One region of the Burkholderia sp. BCC1999 genome, then DNA from elsewhere that is predicted to be linked to it. Evidence: riboswitches for the same ligand, from Rfam matches in the RefSeq annotation. Region 1 holds a riboswitch; the other holds the start of a gene.
The links. Region 1 has a riboswitch for thiamine pyrophosphate ahead of U5809_RS21555 (FAD-dependent oxidoreductase). Riboswitches for the same ligand answer to the same signal wherever they lie in the genome.

Region 1 (10,697 bases):
CCACTGGAATGCCTGCATGCTTGCCGCCCCCTCTCGTCTTGTCTCGTTCTCGCGCTGCCGCGTGGCGATTATTTTACGGTCGCGATCCCGCGCGCCAAAAAAGGCGACCGCAGGTTCGTTCGGGCAGGCAGTGGGAGGGTAGGACGCTTCAGAGCGTCAGGCCGCCGTCGACGTGAATGACCTGGCCGGTGATCTGCCGCGCCGCATCGGACAGCAGGAATGCGATCAGCGCGGCGACGTCGTCGGGTTCGGCGATCCGGCCGAGCGGCGTCGCCTGTTCGGCCTGCGCCCACGCGGCGGCGTTGCCGGCGCTCGGGCCGTGGTCCTTGCGCGTGAAGCCCGGCGCGACCGCGTTCACGGTGATGCCGTGCGCGGCGAATTCGGCGGCGGCGGTGCGCACGAGCGATTCGAGCGCGGCCTTCGCGGCGGCGGTCGCCGCGAACGGCGCATCGGCGCGGTAGCGGTGTGCGACGAACGAACTGACCGCGACGATTCGCGGCGTGGCCGACGCTTCGAGCAGCGGCCGCGCGCGGCCTGCGAGCGCGGAGAACGCGCCGGGCATCGCCGCGAAGGCGGCGGCGAGCGCGTCCGTGGAAAGATCGGAAAAGGATTGCCGCGCGGCGAAGCCGGCATTCGCGACGAGCTGATCGAGCCCGCCGAAATGTGTAGCGGTGCTCTCGACCAGCGCGGCGGCGACACCCGGTTCGCCAAGATCGCCGGTCAGCGTGATGCACTCGGCGCCGGCCGTCGTGCATGCGTGGGCGACTTCGGCAAGGCGTGCCCGCGCTGAATCGTCCGCGCCGCGCGCATGCAGCGCCAGCGCGATGCCGGGCGCCGCGAGCCGCCGTGCGAGCGCCGCGCCGATCCCCGAGCCAGCGCCGGTGATCAGCGCGATGCGTTCGAGGGGCGCGGCGCGTGCACTCACGCGGCGACCTTGTCGCCGGCGTTCACGCGTTCGACGTTGATCGTGCCTACGTGGAACGCGGCCAGCGACTCGCGGTGCGCGATGCTGACGATCGCGGCCTTCGGCAGCCGTTCGGCGAACAGGTGATAGAGGCGTGCCTCGTTGTCGGCGTCGAGCGCGCTGGTGGCTTCGTCGAGGAACAGGAAGTCGGGCTTGTGCAGCAGCACGCGTGCGCCGGCAAGACGCTGCTGCTCGCCCGGCGACAGCACGCGCGTCCAGTGCGCGGTCTCGTCGAGGCGGTCGACGTAATCCTCGAGGCGGCACGCGCGCAGCGCGTCGCGGCACGCTTCGTCGCTGAACGCGTCGGGTGTCGCCGGATAGGTGAGCGCGGCCTTCAGCGTGCCGATCGGCAGATAGCTCGTCTGCGGCACGAACATCATCCGCGCGCCGACGGGCGCGTCGATCGCGCCGTCCCCGAACGGCCACAGGCCCGCGAGCGCACGCATGAACGTGCTCTTGCCGGAACCCGACTTGCCGATCACGAGCCAGCGCGAGCCCGGCTCGATCGTGACGTTGCCGATGTTCGCGAGCGCGTTGCCGTTCGGCAGCGCGAGCTTCAGCGACGACGTCGACAGCTTCGCATCGTCGATGTAGTGCAGGTTGATGCCGCCGTGCTCGGTCGCGGGCGACAGGCTTTCCTTCAGGTGCGACGTGCCCATCACGCGCTTGAATTCGCGCAGACGGTTGACGGTGGCGCGCCATTCGACGAGGGTCGAGTAGCTGTTGATGAACCACGAGAACGAATCGCTGACGGTGCCGAACGCGGACGAGATCTGCATCAGCACGCCGAACGAGAACGCACCCGCGAAATAGCGCGGCGCGGCGACGACGAGCGGAAAGATGATCGCGATCTGCCCGTAGAAGCTCAGCACGAACGTGAGCCGCTTCGTGTACTTCATCACGCGCCACCAGTTGTCGCGGATGCGCATGAAGAGGGTCTGCGCGTTGCCTGCCTCGGTCTTCTCGCCGTCGTAGAACGCGATCTGCTCGGCGTTCTCGCGCACGCGGATCAGCCCGAAGCGGAAATCGGCCTCGACGCGCTGCTGCTGGTAGTTGATCGACACGAGCGGATGGCCGACCTTCTGGATGATCAGCGAGCCGATCACCGCGTACAGCGCGGCCGCCCACACCATGTAGCCGGGAATCGAGATCGGCGTCGCGCCGAGCGTGAACGTCAGCGCGCCGGCGAGCGACCACAGGATCGTGATGAACGACACGAGCGTGACGACCGTCGACAGCAGGTCGAGCGACAGTGCGAGCGTCGTGGTCGCGAACGACTGGAGGTCGTCGGTGATCCGCTGGTCGGGGTTGTCGGCGAGACGATCACGTTCGATCCGGTAGAACGCGCGATCGCCGAGCCACTGGCCGAGGAAGCGGTCGGTGAGCCACTGGCGCCAGCGGAAGCCGAGCATCTGCCGCAGGTAGCGGCCGTACACGGCGAGGATGATGAAGGCGAACGCGAGCGCGGAGAACTGCATCAGCAGGTTCGGGAAGTCGTGGACGTCCTTCGACTGCAGCGCGTTGTAGAACTCGGCGTTCCACTTGTTCAGCCGGACGTTGATCCAGACCACGCAGAGGTTGATCGCGATGATCGTGACCAGCAGGCCCCACGCGAATTTCCATTCGGACGATACCCAGTAGGGCTTGATGAGGCTCCATGCGGATACCGGGCGCTCGTCCTGCGGCGCGTCGGAGGCGGAGCGGACGGGATCGATCGATTGGGTCATGTGCTTCCTGATGAGTAGCCGGCGCGCGGGCCGGGCGAAGCCGGGCGCGCGCCGCGATACGGCATGCCGGGGCGCGGCGCCGACTGACGGCGGGCGCACGGATGGTCGCCCGCGCGTCTTAAACGGCACTTAAGGGCCGGCGGTGACGCGGCAACCGGCCGCTTGCCGCGGCCGGCCTGCGGGCATTGTGCCAGAGCGGCGCGGGCCGACGGCGAATTTGCACCATGGGGGACAGTTTGCGGCGCTTTCCGCTTTTATGGTCTAATGGCCGACGACGAAACAGGGGTGCTTCGTGGCGCGGCCGGCGGATGTTCCAGGCGGCGCGGCGAGGCTGAGAAAAACCCTTTGCACCCGATCCGGGTAATACCGGCGAGGGAAGTTTCTGATCCCGCCGGGCCGCGCTGGCCGCCATCCCACATGGTCAGCGCCCGAGTCCCGCCCGGCCGGCCTTTGCTGCCGGTTTCGTCCTTTTGGGTACGCGCATTGCGCGTTACGGAAGGAATGATGACCGCACAATCTTCAGTCTTTTGCTTGATTCCCGGCCCGATGCCGCGTGCGTTCGCACGGGGCGGCGCGCGCGCGTCGACGTTCGTCGTGCACGCTTGCGTGGAGGGCGCGCGATGAACGTCCAGGATGCACGGCCCGATTTCGCGGTGCTCGGCGGCGGCCTCGTCGGCCGCCTGATCGCATGGCGGCTCGCGGGCGACGGGCACCGCGTCGCGCTCTACGAGCGCGGCGGCCCGGACGGCGAGCAGTCGGCTGCGTGGATCGCCGCCGCGATGCTCGCGCCGCTCGCGGAAGCGGCGAGCGCGGAGCTGCTGATCACCGAGCTCGGCGCCGCGTCGCTCGAACGCTGGCCGCAGTGGCTCGCGGAATTGCCCGAACCCGTCTTCTTCCAGCATCACGGCACACTCGTCGTCTGGCACCACGCGGACCGCGCGGAGGCGCCGCTGTTCGAGCGGCGCGTGCGCGCGAACGCGCCGGCCGACCTGTTCGGCGGCGGCTTCGTGACGCTCGCCGGCGCGCAGGTCGATGCGGCCGAGCCGGTGCTCGCGGGCCGCTTCGCGCGCGGCCTGCTGCTGCCGAACGAAGGCCAGCTCGACAATCGCCAGGCGCTGCGCGCGCTGGCTGCGGGCCTCGCCGAACGCGGCGTCGACCTGCACTGGCACGTCACGATCGACGATGCGAACCTGCCCGCCGCGCATTTCACGATCGATTGCCGCGGGCTCGGCGCGAAATCCGCGCTGCCCGCGCTGCGCGGCATCCGCGGTGAAGTCGCGCGCGTGCATGCGCCGGGCATCGGGCTCACCCGGCCCGTGCGGCTGCTGCATCCGCGGTACCCGCTGTACATCGCGCCGAAGCAGGACGATCTCTATGTGATCGGCGCGACCGAGGTGGAGGGCGAGGACATGTCGCCCGTCAGCGTGCGCTCCGCGCTCGAACTGCTGAGCGCGGCGTTCTCCGTGCACCCGGCGTTCGGCGAGGCGCGCATCCTCGAACTCAATGCGCAGTGCCGGCCGACGCTGCCAGATCACCGCCCGGCGGTGATCTGGGACGGCGCGTCGACGCTCGCCGTCAACGGCCTGTACCGGCACGGCTTCATGATCGCGCCGGAAGTCGCGCAGGCGGCCGTCGCGTTCGCGCAAGCCGCGCTCGGCGGCGCGTTCGGCGACGCCGACGCGTTCGCCGCGTGGCGCGACGCCGCGCGCTGGCCGACGCTCCTTCATCACCGCAGCGACGCGCGCCAGCCGGCCTGACGCGCGCCGCCGACCGAATCCGACCGAGCCTCATGGATATCCAGATCAACCAACAGACCCTGACGCTGCCCGACGGTGCGACGGTGGCCGACGCGCTCGCCGCGTACGGCGCGCGTCCGCCGTACGCGGTTGCGCTGAACGGCAATTTCGTCGCGCGCACGCAGCATGCGGCGCGCGCGCTCGCGACGGGCGACAAGCTCGACGTCGTGCACCCCGTCGCGGGCGGCTGACGCCGCCGGTTCGCCCCCGCTCTTCCAGGAAAACGACATGACGTCCCTCACATCCGCCGACGCGCTGACGCTGTACGGCGAAACCTTCGCAAGCCGCGTGCTGCTCGGCACGTCGCGCTATCCGTCGCTGCAGTCGCTGTCCGATTCGATCGCCGCGTCGCGTCCCGGTATGGTGACGGTCGCGCTGCGCCGCCAGATGACGGGCGGCACGGCCGAAGCCGGCTTCTTCGACCTGCTCAAGCGCCACGCGGTGCCGCTGCTGCCGAACACGGCCGGCTGCCAGACCGTCGCCGAGGCCGTGACGACCGCGCACATGGCGCGCGAGGTATTCGGCACCGACTGGATCAAGCTCGAGCTGATCGGCGACGACTACACGCTGCAGCCCGATCCGGTCGGGCTGATCGAGGCCGCCGCGCAACTGGTCAAGGACGGTTTCAAGGTGCTGCCGTACTGCACCGAGGATCTCGTGATCGGCCGGCGCCTGCTCGATGTCGGCTGCGAGGCGCTGATGCCATGGGGGGCGCCGATCGGCACGGGCAAGGGCGTCGTGAACCCGTACGGCCTGCGCGTGCTGCGCGAGCGGCTGCCCGACGTGCCGCTGATCGTCGACGCGGGGCTCGGCGTGCCGTCGCATGCTTGCCAGGTGATGGAGTGGGGTTTCGACGGCGTGCTGCTGAACACGGCCGTGTCGCAGGCCACGCACCCGGAGATCATGGCGCGCGCCTTTGCGCAGGGCGTCGAAGCGGGGCGTGCCGCGTATCTGGCGGGGCCGATGGACGCGCGCGAAACCGCGCACGCCAGCACGCCGGTCGTCGGCATGCCGTTCTGGCACCAGGACGGGGGCGGCGCATGAGCGCGCGCTTCGCCGATGCATTCTGGCCGCCGGCCGACGAGCTGGCCGAAGCGGCCGAACGGATTCGCGCCCGCCTCGGCGACTGGCCGTACGGCGCGGCGCCGTGGCGGCTCTGCGTGGCAGCGCCCGACGCGCCGGCCGACGGCGACGTGCTGATCGTGTCGGCCGGCGACCGCACCGCGCAGGCGCGCGCGTCCGCCGCATCGCGGCCGGCCTCGCCGGACGCGGTCGCGATCGAATTCGACGAGCAGGGCGCGGTGCTGCATGCGGCGGGCGCGCGCTACGCGCTCGAAGCCGCGCATCCGCTGGCGGACGACTGGATCGCGGCCCTCGCGGCATTCCTCGATTGCGGCTTCGCGCCGGTTGATGCACTGGTGCTCGCGCTGGCCTGGCGCGACGGCGACGAGACGCGCGCGGACGATGCGTGGCCGGTCGACGCCGCGCGGTTCCCCAGGGTCGCCGGGCTGCCGCCCGCGCCGGAGCCGGCGTTCGCGCCGTGCCCCGCGCAACTCGGCCTCTATCCGGTCGTCCCCGATGCGGACTGGGTCGAACGCGTGCTCGATGGCGGCGCGCGGACCGTGCAACTGCGCGTGAAAGGCGCGACGCCGGATGCGCTGCGCAGGGAAATCGCGCGTGCGGTCGCGGCGGGGCGCCGCTATCCCGATGCGCGCGTGTTCATCAACGATCACTGGCAGATCGCAGCAGATGAGGGCGCGTACGGCGTTCATCTGGGTCAGGAAGACCTCGAGACGGCCGATCTGGCCGCAATTGCTCGCGCGGGCCTGCGGCTCGGACTTTCGAGCCATGGTTATTACGAGATGTTGCGGGCGTTGCACGAGCGCCCGAGCTACCTCGCGCTCGGCCCCGTCTACGCGACCGCCACGAAGGCCGTTGCCGCGCCGCCGCAGGGCCTCGCGCGAATTGCCCGCTATGCGCGCTTCGCGGGCGCGCGGGCGCCGCTCGTCGCGATCGGCGGGGTGGGGCTCGACGCGCTGCCGGCCGTGCTGGCGACGGGCGTCGGCAGTGTGGCGGTGGTCAGTGCGGTCACGGGCGCAGCCGACTATCGGACGGCGCTTATTGCACTGCAGCAGTGCTTTCCCGGACAATTTGACAATCATTGACCGCAGGGCCCGGAACGGCGTCACGACATCATTCCAATGCAGGCCCTATAATTCGGCGTTCTGCGTATAAGGACTGTCAGCTCCGTGAGCCCCACTCCTACCGAGACCCTGCTGGAACTTCGCGACGTCGACTTTGGCTACGGCGACCGCCTCGTCCTGTCCAACCTGAACCTGCGCTTCGGGCGTGGGCAGGTCGTCGCGGTCATGGGCGGCTCGGGTTGCGGCAAGACCACCGTGCTGCGCCTGGTCGGCGGCCTCGTGCGCGCGCGTCGCGGCCAGGTGCTGTTCGACGGCGCCGATGTCGGCGCGCAAACGCGTGACGGCCTGTATGCGCTGCGCCGCAAGATGGGCATGCTGTTCCAGTTCGGCGCGTTGTTCACCGACATGTCGGTATTCGAGAACGTCGCGTTCGCGCTGCGCGAACATACCGACCTGCCCGAAGACCTGATCCGCGATCTCGTGCTGATGAAGCTCAACGCGGTCGGCCTGCGCGGCGCGCGCGACCTGATGCCGTCCGAGGTATCGGGCGGGATGGCGCGCCGGATCGCGCTCGCCCGCGCGATCGCGCTCGATCCGCAGCTCATCATGTACGACGAGCCGTTCGCGGGCCTCGACCCGATCTCGCTCGGCATCACCGCGAACCTGATCCGCACGCTGAACCAGGCACTCGGCGCGACGTCGATCCTCGTCACGCACGACGTGCCGGAATCGTTCGCGATCGCCGACTACGTGTACTTTCTGGCCAACGGCGGCGTGCTCGCGCAGGGTACGCCCGACGAGCTGCGCGCGTCGACCGATCCGAGCGTGCGGCAGTTCATCGACGGCGCACCGGACGGCCCGTTCAAATTTCATTACACGAGCCCGCCGCTCGCAGCGGATTTCGGGCTCGGCGGAGGGCGCGCATGATCAGCGCGATCGGACGTTACGTCATCGGCGGCCTCGAGCGCGCGGGCTACGGCACGCGGCTGTTCGTGCGCCTCGTGCTGGAATTCTTCCCGCTGCTGCGCCGGCCGCGGCTGGTCACGAAGCAGATCCACTTCCTCGGCAACTATTCGTTCGTGATCATTGCCGTGTCGGGGCTGTTCGTCGGCTTCGTGCTCGGCCTGCAGGGGTATTACACGCTGAACCGCTACGGTTCCGAGCAGGCGCTCGGCCTGCTGGTCGCGCTGTCGCTCGTGCGCGAGCTCGGGCCGGTCGTTACCGCGCTGCTGTTCGCGGGCCGCGCGGGCACGTCGCTCACGGCCGAGATCGGTCTGATGAAAGCCGGCGAACAGCTCACCGCGCTCGAGATGATGGCGGTCGACCCGATCAAGACGGTGATCGCGCCGCGCCTGTGGGCCGGCATCATCGCGATGCCGCTGCTTGCCGCGATCTTCAACGCGGTCGGCGTGCTTGGCGGGTACTTCGTCGGCGTCGTGCTGATCGGCGTCGATCCGGGCGCGTTCTGGTCGCAGATGCAGGGCGGGGTCCAGGTCTGGGCCGACGTCGGCAACGGTGTGATCAAGAGCATCGTGTTCGGGTTCGCGGTGACCTTCATTGCGCTGTATCAGGGGTATGAAGCGAAGCCCACGCCCGAAGGCGTGTCGCGCGCGACCACCAAGACGGTCGTGTTCGCGTCGCTCGCCGTACTCGGCCTCGATTTCCTGCTGACCGCGCTGATGTTCAGCTAGGCCTCAGCCAAGCCAAATTTTGGGATGACGATGAAAAAGACTGCTCTCGACTTCTGGGTCGGCCTGTTCGTGGTGGTGGGCTTCCTTGCGGTGCTGTTCCTGGCGCTGAAGGTCGGCAACATGAGCTCGCTGTCGTTTCAGCCGACCTATGCAGTGAAGATGAAATTCGACAATATCGGCGGGTTGAAGCCGCGCGCGGCCGTGAAGAGTGCCGGCGTCGTGGTCGGCCGCGTGAAGTCGATCGGCTTCGACACGAACACCTACCAGGCGCTCGTGACGATCGATGTCGACGGCCAGTATCAATTCCCGAAGGATTCGTCGGCGAAGATCCTGACGTCGGGCCTGCTCGGCGAGCAATATATTGGCCTCGACCCGGGCGGTGACACCGAAATGCTGAAGACGGGCGATACGATCACGATGACGCAGTCGGCGATCGTGCTCGAGAACCTGATCGGCCAGTTCCTGTACAGCAAGGCCGCCGATGCGGGCGGTGCGAAGCCGGCAGCCGGTGCACCGGCTGCGCCGGCACCGGTGGCGGTTCCGGCGTCGGCAGTGTCCGGCGCGGCGGCCCAATAACCACACGAGAGAAAAGAAGAGGGTAATGACCATGCAGACGATCCGCATCAGGCACGCCGCGCTGGCGGTAGCGGCAGTCGCCGCGTTGAGCGGCTGCGCGACCGTGCAGACGCCGACCAAGGGCGATCCGCTCGAAGGCTTCAACCGGACGATGTACACGTTCAACGACACGGTCGACACGTACGCGCTGAAGCCGGTCGCGAAGGGCTACCAGTACGTGGTGCCGCAGCCGGTGCGCGACAGCGTGACGAACTTCTTCTCGAACATCGGCGATGTCTACATCGCGGCGAACAACATCGTGCAGCTGCGGATCGCGGACGGCGTCGGCGACATCATGCGCGTGGTGATCAACACGGTGTTCGGCGTCGGCGGCCTGTTCGACGTCGCGACGATCGCGAAGCTGCCGAAGCACACGGCCGACTTCGGGATCACGATGGGCCGCTACGGCATGCCGTCGGGCCCGTACCTCGTGCTGCCGCTGCTCGGCCCGAGCACGCTGCGCGACACGGCCGGCCTCGGCGTCGACTACGTCGGCAACCCGCTCACCTACGTGAAGCCGGACGGCCTGAGCTGGGGCCTGTTCGGCGTCAACCTCGTCAACACGCGTTCGAACCTGCTCGGCGCCGGCGACGTGCTGGATGCCGCGGCGCTCGACAAGTATTCGTTCGTGCGCAACGCGTACCTGCAGCGCCGCCAGATGCTGATCAGCAACGCGCGCGGTGAGGCAGCCGCGACGTCGAGCAACGACGCGCTGCCGAAGTACGACCTGCCGGAAGACGGCGCGGCACCGGCGGCAGCCGGCGCGGCCGGTACGGCGGGCGCAGCAGCGGTGGGCGGGGCGCCGGCGGGTGCATCGGGCGCGGCGGTTGCCGCGCCGGCCTCGGGCACGGCCGAATCGCCGAATCCGGCCAGCGAAACGAACGTGCCGGCGATGCAGGTGGCGCCGCCGTCGCCGGGCGGGTTCCGCTTCCCGAGCATCCGGCTGCACTGACGGATTTACATTCGTTACAGCCGGAAACGATTCAGTCGGTAGCGTGCGCGAACTTGCGCGTAAGCTACCTGCTCCAACCTTCGCATCGACTCATTCATGCAGGTCACTATGATGAAAAAACTGTTCCTGATCCCCGTTTTCGCGGCGCTGTTCTCGTTCGGCAGCGCAGCCCACGCGCAAGTCGACCAGTCGAACCCGCAGGCGCTGATCAAGACGGCGACGCAGCAGGTGCTCGACGAAGTCAAGCAGCAGACGATCAAGCAAGGCGATACCAATCGCATCATCACGATCGTCAACAAGGACATCCTGCCGTACACCGATTTCCGCCGCACGACGCAGCTCGCGATGGGCCGCAACTGGCGCACGGCGACGGCCGAGCAGCAGCAGCAGGTTCAGGAGCAGTTCAAGCTGCTGCTGATCCGCACGTACTCGGGCGCGCTGGCGCAGCTGAAGCCGGACCAGCAGATCCAGTACCCGCCGTTCCGTGCCGATCCGGCCGATACCGATGTCGTGGTCAAGACGGTCGCGATGAACAACGGCCAGCCGGTCCAGATCGATTACCGCCTGTACAAGTCGGCAAGCGGCTGGAAGGTGTATGACCTGAACGTGCTCGGCGCGTGGCTGATCCAGACGTACCAGCAGCAGTTCAACGAGAAGATCCAGCAAAGCGGCGTGGACGGCCTGATCCAGTTCCTCACGCAGCGCAACCAGCAACTTGCCTCCGGCAAGCAAGCGTCGTGAGCGGTTTCGAAGCCGGCTCCTCGCTGACCGTCGCGAGCGCGAAGTCCGCGCTCGCGGACGGTCTTGC
Region 2 (10,697 bases), on a different contig from region 1:
GAAGGCTTCGCGCGTCGGATCGGCGATCTCGCGCGGCGCGCCGGCGCGCCGTCCGCAGCAGCGCGCTGGGCGGCACGCGCCGCGTTCGCGACGAGCCGTGCGACGGCCGGCGGTCACGTATGCGTCGCACTCGGCGCGCTCGCGCAGCGCTACGAAGCACCGCTTGACGAGGTTCGCGCGGCGCTCGCCGCCAGCGGCGTGGTCGCGTTCGGCACGCTTGCGCGTGGCGACGAGCGGCCGCTGATCGTCGACCGGCACGACCACCTGTATCTGTCGCGCTATTTCGATTACGAACGGCGGCTTGCCGATGCGCTCGTCGCGCAGGCCGGTGCCGCAGCACCGGATGAAGGGCTGTCGCCCGACCGGCTGCGCGACAACCTTGCGCGTTACTTTGGGCCGGCCACCGGCGAAGTCGACTGGCAACGCGTGGCGGCGATCGTCGCGCTGACGGGCCGCGTGACGATCGTCAGCGGCGGCCCCGGCACGGGCAAGACGACGACTGTCGTCGGCGTGCTGGCTTGTCTGCTCGACGCGCACCCGGGGCTGCGCATCGCGCTGGCCGCACCGACCGGCAAGGCCGCACAGCGGATGCAGGAAGCGCTGCATGCACGGGCCGGCGACTTGCCGCCCGAGCTGGCGGCGCGTTTGCCCGATACGTCGTATACGCTGCATCGGCTGCTGGGCGGCGGCGGGGCGGCCGGCTTTCGCCATCATCGCGACAATCCGTTGCCGTACGACCTGATCGTCGTCGACGAAGCGTCGATGATCGACGTCGCGCTCGCCGCGCATCTGCTCGATGCGCTTGCGCCGGGCGCGCGGCTCGTGCTGCTCGGTGACAAGGATCAACTGGCCGCGGTCGAAGCCGGTGCCGTGTTCGCGGAGCTCAGCGCGCGGCCAGCCTTTACGGCCGCGGCGCGCACGCGCATCGCGCAGGCGCTCGGCATCGACGAGGCGGCGTTCGTCGCGGCGTTACCGGTGCCGGACGAAACTGCAGCCGCAGGGGTTCCGGCTGCGAGTCGGGCTTCCGCTTCGGCGCAGGCCCCGGCGTCACCTTCGACATCGGCTTCCGTTTCACGCAAACCGGCGTCCCGGCCGAAGGCCGATCCGCGACAGGCATCGCTCTTCGACGACGAATCGCAGGATGACGAAGTTTCGTCGGCCGGGATCGTGTCGCCATTGCCCGCCGTCCCGGCGCCGGTCGATATCGGCGGCACCGTTACAGCGGCTGACACACCCGCGTGGATCGAAGCCGACGAACTTGCATGGCTCGATGCCGTCGAACTGCCGCCGTTCGACGCCGGCGACGTGGCGCTGGCATCGATGACGGCGACCACATCGCCATCGACCGTTGAAGCCGCCGCAGCGTCCGCCATGCCCGGGCCGGCGCCACTCGCGGATTGCGTCGTCTGGCTCGAACGCAATTACCGTTTCGGTCTCGATTCACCGATCGGGCGGCTGTCGCTCGCGATCCGTAGCGGCGACGTGCAGGCCGCGCTCGATGCGCTGCCCGCCGACGACGCGGCCGCCGCGTCGTTCCACGACGATGCGGGCGATGCGCTCGCACCGTCGACGGTCGAGCGGCTCGCAAGGCGGTTCGGCGCGTACCTCGACGCGTTGCGCGACGCACTGACTGCGCCGGTGCCCGATCCGCTGCCGCTGTTCGATGTGCTCAACCGGTTTCGGATCCTGTGCGCGACCCGCAACGGCTCACGCGGGGCGGAGCACGTCAACGCGCTCGTGGCCGCGCATGTGCGGCACGCCGCTCGCGTGCCGCTCGCGGTCGGCGCGCGCTGGTTCACCGGGCGGCCGATCATGGTGACGCGCAACGACTATGCGCTCGGGCTGTTCAACGGCGACATCGGCATCGCGTTGCCCGATGCGCACGGTGTGCTGCGCGTGTGGTTCAGGCGCGCGGACGGCACCGCGCGCGCGGTGTCGCCGGCTGCGCTGCCGCCGCACGAAACGGCGTTCGCGCTGACCGTCCATAAATCGCAGGGCTCGGAATTCGACGAAGCCGCGCTCGTGCTGCCGGCATCGTTCAGCCGGGTGCTCACGCGCGAGCTGGTCTATACGGCCGTCACGCGTGCCCGCACGCGCGTCCAGGTGATCGGGCCGCGGCGTGTGCTGGTGCAGGCGGTCGCGACGCGCACGCAGCGCGATTCGGGGCTCGCTGCGCGCGTCGACGAAGCGCTTGCGCGGCGCCGCACGGAGGCTTCGCGATGATGATCCGCTATACGCTCGATCCGGCCGACGTGGAATGGACGGCCGTGCGCGCGCAGGGCGCGGGCGGGCAAAACGTGAACAAGGTGTCGAGTGCGATTCACCTGCGCTTCGACATCCGCGCGTCGTCGCTGCCGCCGGTCATCAAGGAGCGGCTCCTCGCACTGTCCGACCAGCGCATCACGCGTGACGGCATCGTCGTGATCAAGTCGCAGGAATACCGCACGCAGGAGAAGAATCGCGAGGCGGCGCTGGCGCGGCTCGATACGCTGATCGGCAGCGTCGCGTTCACGCCGCGCGCTCGCGTTGCGACGCGGCCGACGCGCGCGTCGAAGGAGCGGCGGCTCGAGCACAAGTCGCGCCGCAGCGTGGTGAAGTCCGGAAGAGGGAAGGTGACCGACTGACGAATGAATGGCCGGCGGCCCGCGCAGGCCAATGTCCGCTGCCCGCGCGGCTAGCGCATCACCGTTCCCGCGCTGTCGAGCACGAAGTCGACGCAGAACACGACGAGCCGGCTCTGTGCCCGGATCGCGACGGCGGCCGTATAGCAGTCGCGACCTTCCGTCAGCGAGAAGTGCGGGCCCATCAGCGCGACGCGTCCCGGTGCGGCGATTGCACGCTGGAAATACGGGCGTCGCGACCAGTTGCTGTGGGTTTCGGGGAACAGCGGCGCGAGGCGCGTGGCGCCCGCCTGGCCGTCGTCGGTGTGGGCGCCGATCGACGGCAGGAACTGCTCGCCGATCTCATCGGTGACGAACACGCGGCGCGCGGCCGGCACCGCAAATACACGTTGCGCGGCGTCCTGCAGGTTGCCGCTCGCGGAAAACGCGGCCGCGCCGGTGAGCACGAGCCGCTCGATTGCGTCGAAGCCCGGTTGCTCTGCGATGACCGGCGTGTGCCGGTCGGCGATGAAGCGTTGCCACGCGGCGTCGAGCATCGCGGGCGCGGCCGCGCTCGCGTGTGCGATCGAGGCGTCGGGCTGGCCGAACCGGAAACCCTGCACGAAATCGATATCGGCTTCCATCAGCGCCTGCAGCGCGTCGTCGCTTTCCACGCCTTCGGCCAGCACCATTGCGCCGGCCTGGTGCAGCATCGACACGAGGTGATGCATGATGCGTCGATCCTCGGCCGACCCGGTCGAGCGTTCGACGAGCGAGCGGTCGAGTTTGACGATGTCGGGCCGTGCGCGCCAAACGCGGTCGAAGTTCGAGAAGCCGGTGCCGAAATCGTCGATCGCGATCAGGAAATCGCGATGCTGGATCATGTCGATCGTGCGGGCGAGCGCGGCTTCGTCGCGCGCCGGTTGCTCGACGACTTCCAGCACGATGCGATTCGGCGGCAACGAGAAATGCCGGCACAGCGCCTCGACGAACTCGCGCTGCACGAGGCCCGTATCGAGCACGCGCGGCGTCACGTTCAGGAACAGCCAGCCGTCGCCGATTCCTTGTGCGACAAAGTTGGCCGTGTGCAGGCAGCGCGCGAGCCGGTCGAGCATCAGCGCGTCGGCGTCGCCGCGCGTCCGGTCGAACAGCGCGGTGGGCGACACCAGCGCGCCGTTCGCGTCGACGACGCGCAGCAGCGCTTCGTATCCGACGACGCGCTTGTGCGTGATCGACAGCACGGGCTGGAACACGCTGCGCAGCTTCGTGGTGCGATAAGTGGCGAGCCAGCCGCCGGGCGTCGGCGTGAGGCGTTCGAGCAGGGAGTCGAGCGATAGGTCGCGGGCGGGCTTCATGTCAACGGTGCCCGGGGGCGAGCGGTGGGGCGGGAGCGAGCCGCCACGCCGATGCAGTCGCACGCGCAGGCGGACGCGAAAGAACGTGGAGCATCGATGCCGCCTTCTGCGGGTAAGTGTTCCGAGTGTAACGGGATTGCAGCGGCACGCGTATCAGGGTAACTCCAGACGCAAACGGTACACGGCTCGGCCGTGGCTGGCGCGCAGCGGTATCAGGCGCCGGGCGAGTGCGTGCCGCGCATGACTGTCACGCAGCGAAGCGCGCCGCCGCGGGACATGACAACCCGGCCGCATGGCGAATGGTGGGGAGTGGAGTACGGGAAATCCCGGCGGCCGACACGGGCGCAGCCGGGATCGGCCGTCAGAGGAATGGGGGCGTGCGGCGACACCATTCGCGGTGCGTTGGCGGGCGGGCGTTGCGCGTCACCGGCGGTTGACGATGGCCGCGCGACGAACGACGGCGCCCGCGCCCGGCTCGTCAGGTCGCTTCGCCGCCGCGCGGCCCGAAGCCGGGAATCCGCTTGATCACGCCAGTCGCGAGCGCGGTGCCGACGAGCACGATCGCGCAGCCTTCGATCATCATGGCCGACACGTGTTCGCCGAGGAACAGCGCCCCCCACAACAGCCCGAACACGGGGATCACGAACGTGACGGTAATCGCGCGGGCAGGGCCGATATGTGCGATCAGGTAGAAGAAGATGAAGTACGCGACGCCCGTGCATGCGATGCCGAGGGCGAGCACCGAGCCCCACGCGTGTGCGCTGACCGGCGCGGCCGGCCAGGTGGCGATCGCGAACGGCAGCAGCAGGATGGACGAGCCGATCATGCTGCCGGCCGCGTTGACGAGCGGGTCGACGCCGCTGAGCTTGCGCTTCGTGTAATTGGCCGCGATGCCGTAAAGCAGCGTCGCGCCGAGCGCCGCGGCGGCGGCGAGCGCGGTCGCGCTGGCGCCCGTGTCGCCGTGCGCGTTCGCGATCTGGTTCCACACGAGCGTGAGCACGCCGGCAAAGCCGATCACGAGGCCGAGCGCGCGCGGCAGCGACAGCTTGTCCTTCAGCCACAGGTACGCGACGAGCGCGCCCCACAGCGGCGTCGTTGCATTGATCACCGACGTCAGGCCGGCCGACAGCGTCAGCTCGGCGAACGCGAACAGGCAGAACGGGATGCCCGAGTTCAGCGCGCCGACGACGAACAACGGCCACGCATGATGGCGCAGCCGCGCGCCGAGGTCGGCGGGTTTGAAGCGCGTCAGCGCGAAGCCCGTGAGAAACAGCGCGCCGATGCCCACGCGTAACGCCATCAGCGGCGCGACGCCGAGATCGACCACGCCGATCCGGATGAACAGGAACGACGCGCCCCACAGGGCAGCGAGCACGGTCAGCAGAAAAGCGTTCTTGGGCGACATCGATCGTGAGGGCGGGGACGGGATGCGATGAATCTTACACCGCGTTACCGTGCCGTCGTTTCACGATTGGATGAAACGACAAGAAACGGGCAGGTCGCCGGTTGCGGGGGACGGGCGGCCTTCCGTCGGCGGCCGTATCCGGTCAGTGGTGGCGCCAGCCGCCGCGTCCGCCGAAGCCGAAATTGAGCGACAGCGCCGGTCCCCAATAGCCGCCCCATGCGGGTGCATAGGCGGGTGCCGGATAGTAGTAGGCGGGGCCGGGATCGACGTACACGGGCGCCGGCTGCACCGGCGCGGCCGTGTAATAGCCGCCAGGATAGTAGCCGTACGGGTAGTAGCAGCCGGCGAGCGTCGTGCAGGCGAGCGCCGCTGCGACGAGGGTCCTGTTCATGATGTCTCTCCGGCGGAGCCGGCAATCGGCAGATGCTTAAGCTTAGGCCGCGCGCCGATGACACGGTATGCAAAACGGTAACCGATCATTTCCGGGCGGTTGACGCGCATATTGCGACGCCGCATGCGAAAACGGCGCTTCCGCATCGCGGAAACGCCGTCTGGACGAATGTTGCGCCGGGTCCGGCCGGCTGCTTACTTGCCGACCTGGTTGCCGATGATGCCGCCGGCTGCCGCGCCGCCCAGCGTCGACAGCGCGTTGCCGCCGATCGCCGCGCCGGCGACGCCACCGACACCCGCGCCGATTGCCGTGTCGCGCTGCCGCCTCGTCATCGAGTCGCAGGCCGACAGGCTGGTCACCGTTGCGACGAGGAGCGCGCATACCCCAATACGCCGAATCGAAATCATGATCGTTGTCCTTGTGGTAGTGAACGGAGGACGCGCGACCGGCTGGCGGCCACGCATGTCCCCAATCTACGCGCCGCTCCACGGGGCTGCTGTAAGGACTTGTTAAGGCTCGCGCGGTTTCGTAATCAATTGTGTCCCGCGCGTCGGCAGGCACACGACATGCGCAAAAAAGCCCGCTCGAAAGCGGGCTTCGTGCATTGCGATGCGATTCCGGTGTGGATCGCCGCTTGCGTTTACTGACGGTGATAGATCTCGGCGCCGGTCTTGACGAACTCGACCGCCTTCACTTCCATCCCTTTCTTCAGCGCCTCGGTTTCCGATACGCCCTGCTGCGCCGCGAACTCGCGCACGTCCTGCGTGATCTTCATCGAGCAGAAGTGCGGGCCGCACATCGAGCAGAAGTGCGCGACCTTCGCCGAATCCTTCGGCAGCGTCTCGTCGTGGAATTCGCGCGCCTTGTCCGGATCGAGACCGATGTTGAACTGGTCTTCCCAGCGGAACTCGAAGCGTGCCTTCGACAGTGCGTTGTCGCGAACCTGTGCGCCGGGGTGGCCCTTGGCGAGATCGGCGGCGTGCGCGGCGAGCTTGTACGTGATGATGCCTTCCTTCACGTCGTCCTTGTTCGGCAGGCCAAGGTGTTCCTTCGGCGTCACGTAGCAGAGCATCGCGGTGCCGAACCAGCCGATCATCGCGGCGCCGATGCCCGACGTGATGTGGTCGTAGCCCGGCGCGATGTCGGTGGTGAGCGGCCCGAGCGTGTAGAACGGCGCTTCCTTGCACCAGTCGAGCTGAAGATCCATGTTCTCCTTGATCAACTGCATCGGCACGTGGCCGGGGCCTTCGATCATCACCTGCACGTCGTGCTTCCACGCGATCTGCGTGAGCTCGCCGAGCGTCTTCAGTTCGCCGAGCTGCGCTTCGTCGTTCGCGTCGTAGATCGAGCCGGGGCGCAGGCCGTCGCCGAGCGAGAAGCTCACGTCGTACGCCTTCATGATCTCGCAGATCTCTTCGAAGTGTTCGTACAGGAAGCTTTCCTTGTGGTGCGCGAGACACCACTTCGCCATGATCGAGCCGCCGCGCGACACGATGCCCGTCATCCGGTTAGCGGTGAGCGGCACATATTGCAGGCGCACGCCCGCGTGGATCGTGAAGTAGTCGACGCCTTGCTCGGCCTGCTCGATCAGCGTGTCGCGGAAGATTTCCCAGGTCAGGTCCTCGGCCTTGCCGTTGACCTTCTCCAGCGCCTGGTAGATCGGCACCGTGCCGATCGGCACCGGGCTGTTGCGGATGATCCACTCGCGCGTTTCATGGATGTGCTTGCCGGTCGACAGGTCCATCACCGTGTCGCCGCCCCAGCGGATCGCCCACGTCATCTTGTCGACTTCCTCGCCGATCGACGACGTGACGGCCGAGTTGCCGATGTTCGCGTTGATCTTCACGAGGAAGTTGCGGCCGATGATCATCGGCTCGGATTCCGGGTGGTTGATGTTCGCGGGGATGATCGCGCGGCCGCATGCCACTTCCGAGCGCACGAATTCCGGCGTGATCTCGGCCGGCGCGTTCGCGCCGAAGGCCGCGGCGCCGAACGCCTGGCCCGGGTGCTGGCGGCCCATCATCGCGGCGAGCTTCGCGCCGTTCGGGCCACTCGACTTCAGGCTCTCGAGGTACTCGGCGCGACGCTGGTTCTCGCGGATCGCGATGTATTCCATTTCCGGCGTGATGATGCCCTGGCGCGCATAGTGCATCTGCGTGACGTTCTTGCCGGCCTGGGCGCGGCGCGGGTTGCGGTGTAGGCCCGGGAACCGCAGGTCGGCGGTGGCCGGGTCGGCCGCGCGCTCGAGGCCGTACTGGCTCGACAGGCCGCCGAGCATTTCGGTGTCGCCGCGTGCTTCGATCCAGCCCTGACGCAGCGCGGCCAGGCCCGCGCGGATGTCGATCTTCGCTTCCGGATCGGTGTAGGGGCCCGACGTGTCGTACACGTAGATCGGCGGATTCTTTTCGCCGCCGAAGCCGGTCGGCGTGTCGGCCTGTGTGATTTCTCGCATCGGCACGCGGATGTCGGGCTGAGAGCCGGTTACATAAACCTTGCGGGAATTCGGCAGCGGGGCGACGGCCGCGGCATCGACATGAGCGTCGGCGGACAGAAACTTCGGATTGGCGTTCATGCAATCTCCTGTGTGAGCGCCGGACAGGCGCTTCGGCGCTTGCCCGGAGCCCTTGACGTATGTGGGGCTCGAGCTAAGCAGGAGACGAGGCTTGGTGAGGCGGCGGATTTCGTCAGAAGGATGGCGGCGAAATCCGTACGCTTCCCTGCGCTGGCATTATCCAGATCAGGTTCAAAGGGTATTTCTCACCCGCAATGCCGGTTGTTTGACCGAACGCATTGCAGGACCCCCGCGTTAGCAGCGCACACGATACACCGGCTTGGCTGCGGTTTCAACCGGGAGCGGATCGGATGCCGCCGGGCGATTTCCGGATCGCCGCCGGCGAGCCGGGCAGGGTGCAGCGCAGCAATCGCGGCTTCCTTACGGCGTCCCGGCGGACCGGCGCGCGTCGAGCGGTGCAGCATTCGCATCTTCATTTCAGGCGTCTAGAATTTTTTTTGACATCGCTGTCATTTCCGGCGGTGTGCTCCGTCTATTCGGCTCCTAAACCCATGTAGTGGAGAGATGTCATGAAAAACGTATTCCTGGTTGCCTGTGTCGCCGCACTTGCCACGATCGCAACGGGCGCCTACGCGCAGAACGATGCGATGTCGAAGGACGGCATGTCGATGTCGAAGGACGCGATGGGTCACGACGCGATGGCGAAGGATGGCGCGATGAAGAAGGACGGCATGAAGAAGCATGCGATGAAAAAGGACGCGATGTCGAAGGACGCGATGGGCCACGACGCGATGTCCAAGGGCGACGCGATGAAGAAGGACACCATGAGCCCGTCGAACTGATCGACGTGCGCGGGGCGCGGCCGGCCGGCTGCGGACGCATCGCGTCCCGTCGCATCATTCCGGGAGTCTTCATCATGCAAACGGTTCCTGCCACGGATCGCGCGAGCGCGACGCCGCCCGCGCCGACGATCCATCCGCCGTGGGTGCGCGTGAGCCACTGGCTCAACGCGCTCGCGGCGATCCTGATGGCGCTGTCCGGCTGGCGTATCTACGACGCGTCGCCGATCTATCCGTCGTTCACGTTCGCACACGGCATCACGCTCGGCGGCTGGCTCGGCGGCGCGCTGCAATGGCATTTCGCGGCGATGTGGCTGCTGGTCGGCAACGGGCTGTTCTACCTCGCGATGTCGATCGCAACGGGGCGCTTCGCGCGCAAGCTGTTGCCCGTCACGCCGGCGTCCATCTGGCGCGACGTCCGCGCCGCGCTCGGCGGGCGGCTGTCGCACAACGACCTGAGCGTCTACAACGCGGTGCAGCGAGCCGCGTACCTGACCGCGATCGTCGATCTCGTCGTGCTGGTGCTGTCGGGGCTCACGATCTGGAAATCCGTGCAGTTTCCGCTGCTGCGCGAACTGTTCGGCGGCTACGACAACGCGCGCGTCGTGCATTTCTGGGCGATGTCGCTGCTCGTCGCCTTCTTTGTCGTCCACGTCGCGATGGCGCTGCTGGTGCCGCGCTCGTTGCTCGCGATGCTGCGCGGCCGCTGACCTGCTCATCGCGGGCGAAGGAAATCATCATGTCGGAATCCGAAAAAAACCGTGGCGAGCCGCGCTGGACACTCGACCGGAAGTCGCTCGAACTCGATGTCCGCCGCGAGCTCGAGATGCCGTCGCGGCGGCTCTTCAACCGGCGCGTGCTGACGCTCGGCGGCCTCGCGATGCTGACCGGCTGCACGCTGCAGGACGACGCGTCGGTCAACACGTTTCTCGAGAAAGTGTCGCGCATGAACGATCGCGTGCAGGCCTGGCTGTTCAACCCCGACCGGCTCGCGCCGACCTACACCGAGGCCGACATCACGCGCCCGTTCCCGTTCAACGCGTACTACGGGATCGACGAAGTGCGGCATGTCGATGAGTCGACGTACCGCCTCGTGCTGTCCGGCCGCGTGACGGGCAAGCGCGTGTGGACGCTCGACGAGCTTCGCGCGTTGCCGCACGCGGAACAGATCACGCGGCACATCTGCGTGGAAGGGTGGAGTGCGATCGGCCGCTGGGGCGGCACGCCGTTCGGCGCGTTCCTCGCGCGTGCCGGCGCCGACACGCGGGCGAAACACGTCGGTTTCAAATGCGCGGACGATTACTACGAAAGCATCGACATGCCGACCGCGCTGCATCCGCAGACGCTGCTCGCGCTCGAGTACGACGGCCGCCAGTTGCCGCCGGAATACGGCTTCCCGATGAAGCTGCGGATGCCGACCAAACTCGGCTACAAGAACCCGAAGCACATCATGGAAATCTTCGTGACCGATACGTTCCCGGGCGGCTACTGGATCGATCAGGGGTACAACTGGTTCGGCGGATCGTGAGCGGCGCGCGAGGTGCGCGTATCCGTCATGCGGATTCGCGCACCTGAAGATCGACGCGCAGGCCGAC

Region 2: it holds a riboswitch for thiamine pyrophosphate, as region 1 does, so the genes downstream of both, thiC (phosphomethylpyrimidine synthase ThiC) here and U5809_RS21555 (FAD-dependent oxidoreductase) in region 1, are expected to answer to the same signal.

What each region holds. Positions count from the first base shown of each region.
Region 1 covers NZ_CAJPHP010000014.1:126,545-137,241, reverse strand. The annotation lists gene U5809_RS21570 (MFS transporter) at 1-18, opposite strand, end outside; gene U5809_RS21565 (SDR family NAD(P)-dependent oxidoreductase) at 149-925, opposite strand; gene U5809_RS21560 (ABC transporter ATP-binding protein/permease) at 922-2,691, opposite strand; TPP riboswitch at 2,963-3,086, shown strand; gene U5809_RS21555 (FAD-dependent oxidoreductase) at 3,312-4,448, shown strand; gene thiS (sulfur carrier protein ThiS) at 4,481-4,678, shown strand; gene U5809_RS21545 (thiazole synthase) at 4,716-5,531, shown strand; gene thiE (thiamine phosphate synthase) at 5,528-6,652, shown strand; gene U5809_RS21535 (ABC transporter ATP-binding protein) at 6,737-7,558, shown strand; gene mlaE (lipid asymmetry maintenance ABC transporter permease subunit MlaE) at 7,555-8,322, shown strand; gene mlaD (outer membrane lipid asymmetry maintenance protein MlaD) at 8,347-8,898, shown strand; gene U5809_RS21520 (VacJ family lipoprotein) at 8,930-9,889, shown strand; gene U5809_RS21515 (ABC transporter substrate-binding protein) at 10,001-10,630, shown strand; gene U5809_RS21510 (lipid asymmetry maintenance protein MlaB) at 10,627-10,697, shown strand, end outside.
Region 2 covers NZ_CAJPHP010000007.1:156,600-167,296, reverse strand. The annotation lists gene U5809_RS12130 (AAA family ATPase) at 1-2,223, shown strand, start outside; gene arfB (alternative ribosome rescue aminoacyl-tRNA hydrolase ArfB) at 2,220-2,624, shown strand; gene U5809_RS12120 (EAL domain-containing protein) at 2,675-3,955, opposite strand; gene U5809_RS12115 (DMT family transporter) at 4,434-5,360, opposite strand; gene U5809_RS12110 (hypothetical protein) at 5,503-5,751, opposite strand; gene U5809_RS12105 (glycine zipper 2TM domain-containing protein) at 5,946-6,158, opposite strand; gene thiC (phosphomethylpyrimidine synthase ThiC) at 6,392-8,323, opposite strand; TPP riboswitch at 8,448-8,564, opposite strand; gene U5809_RS12095 (pentapeptide MXKDX repeat protein) at 8,833-9,105, shown strand; gene U5809_RS12090 (cytochrome b/b6 domain-containing protein) at 9,180-9,812, shown strand; gene U5809_RS12085 (molybdopterin-dependent oxidoreductase) at 9,842-10,630, shown strand; gene U5809_RS12080 (helix-turn-helix domain-containing protein) at 10,656-10,697, opposite strand, start outside.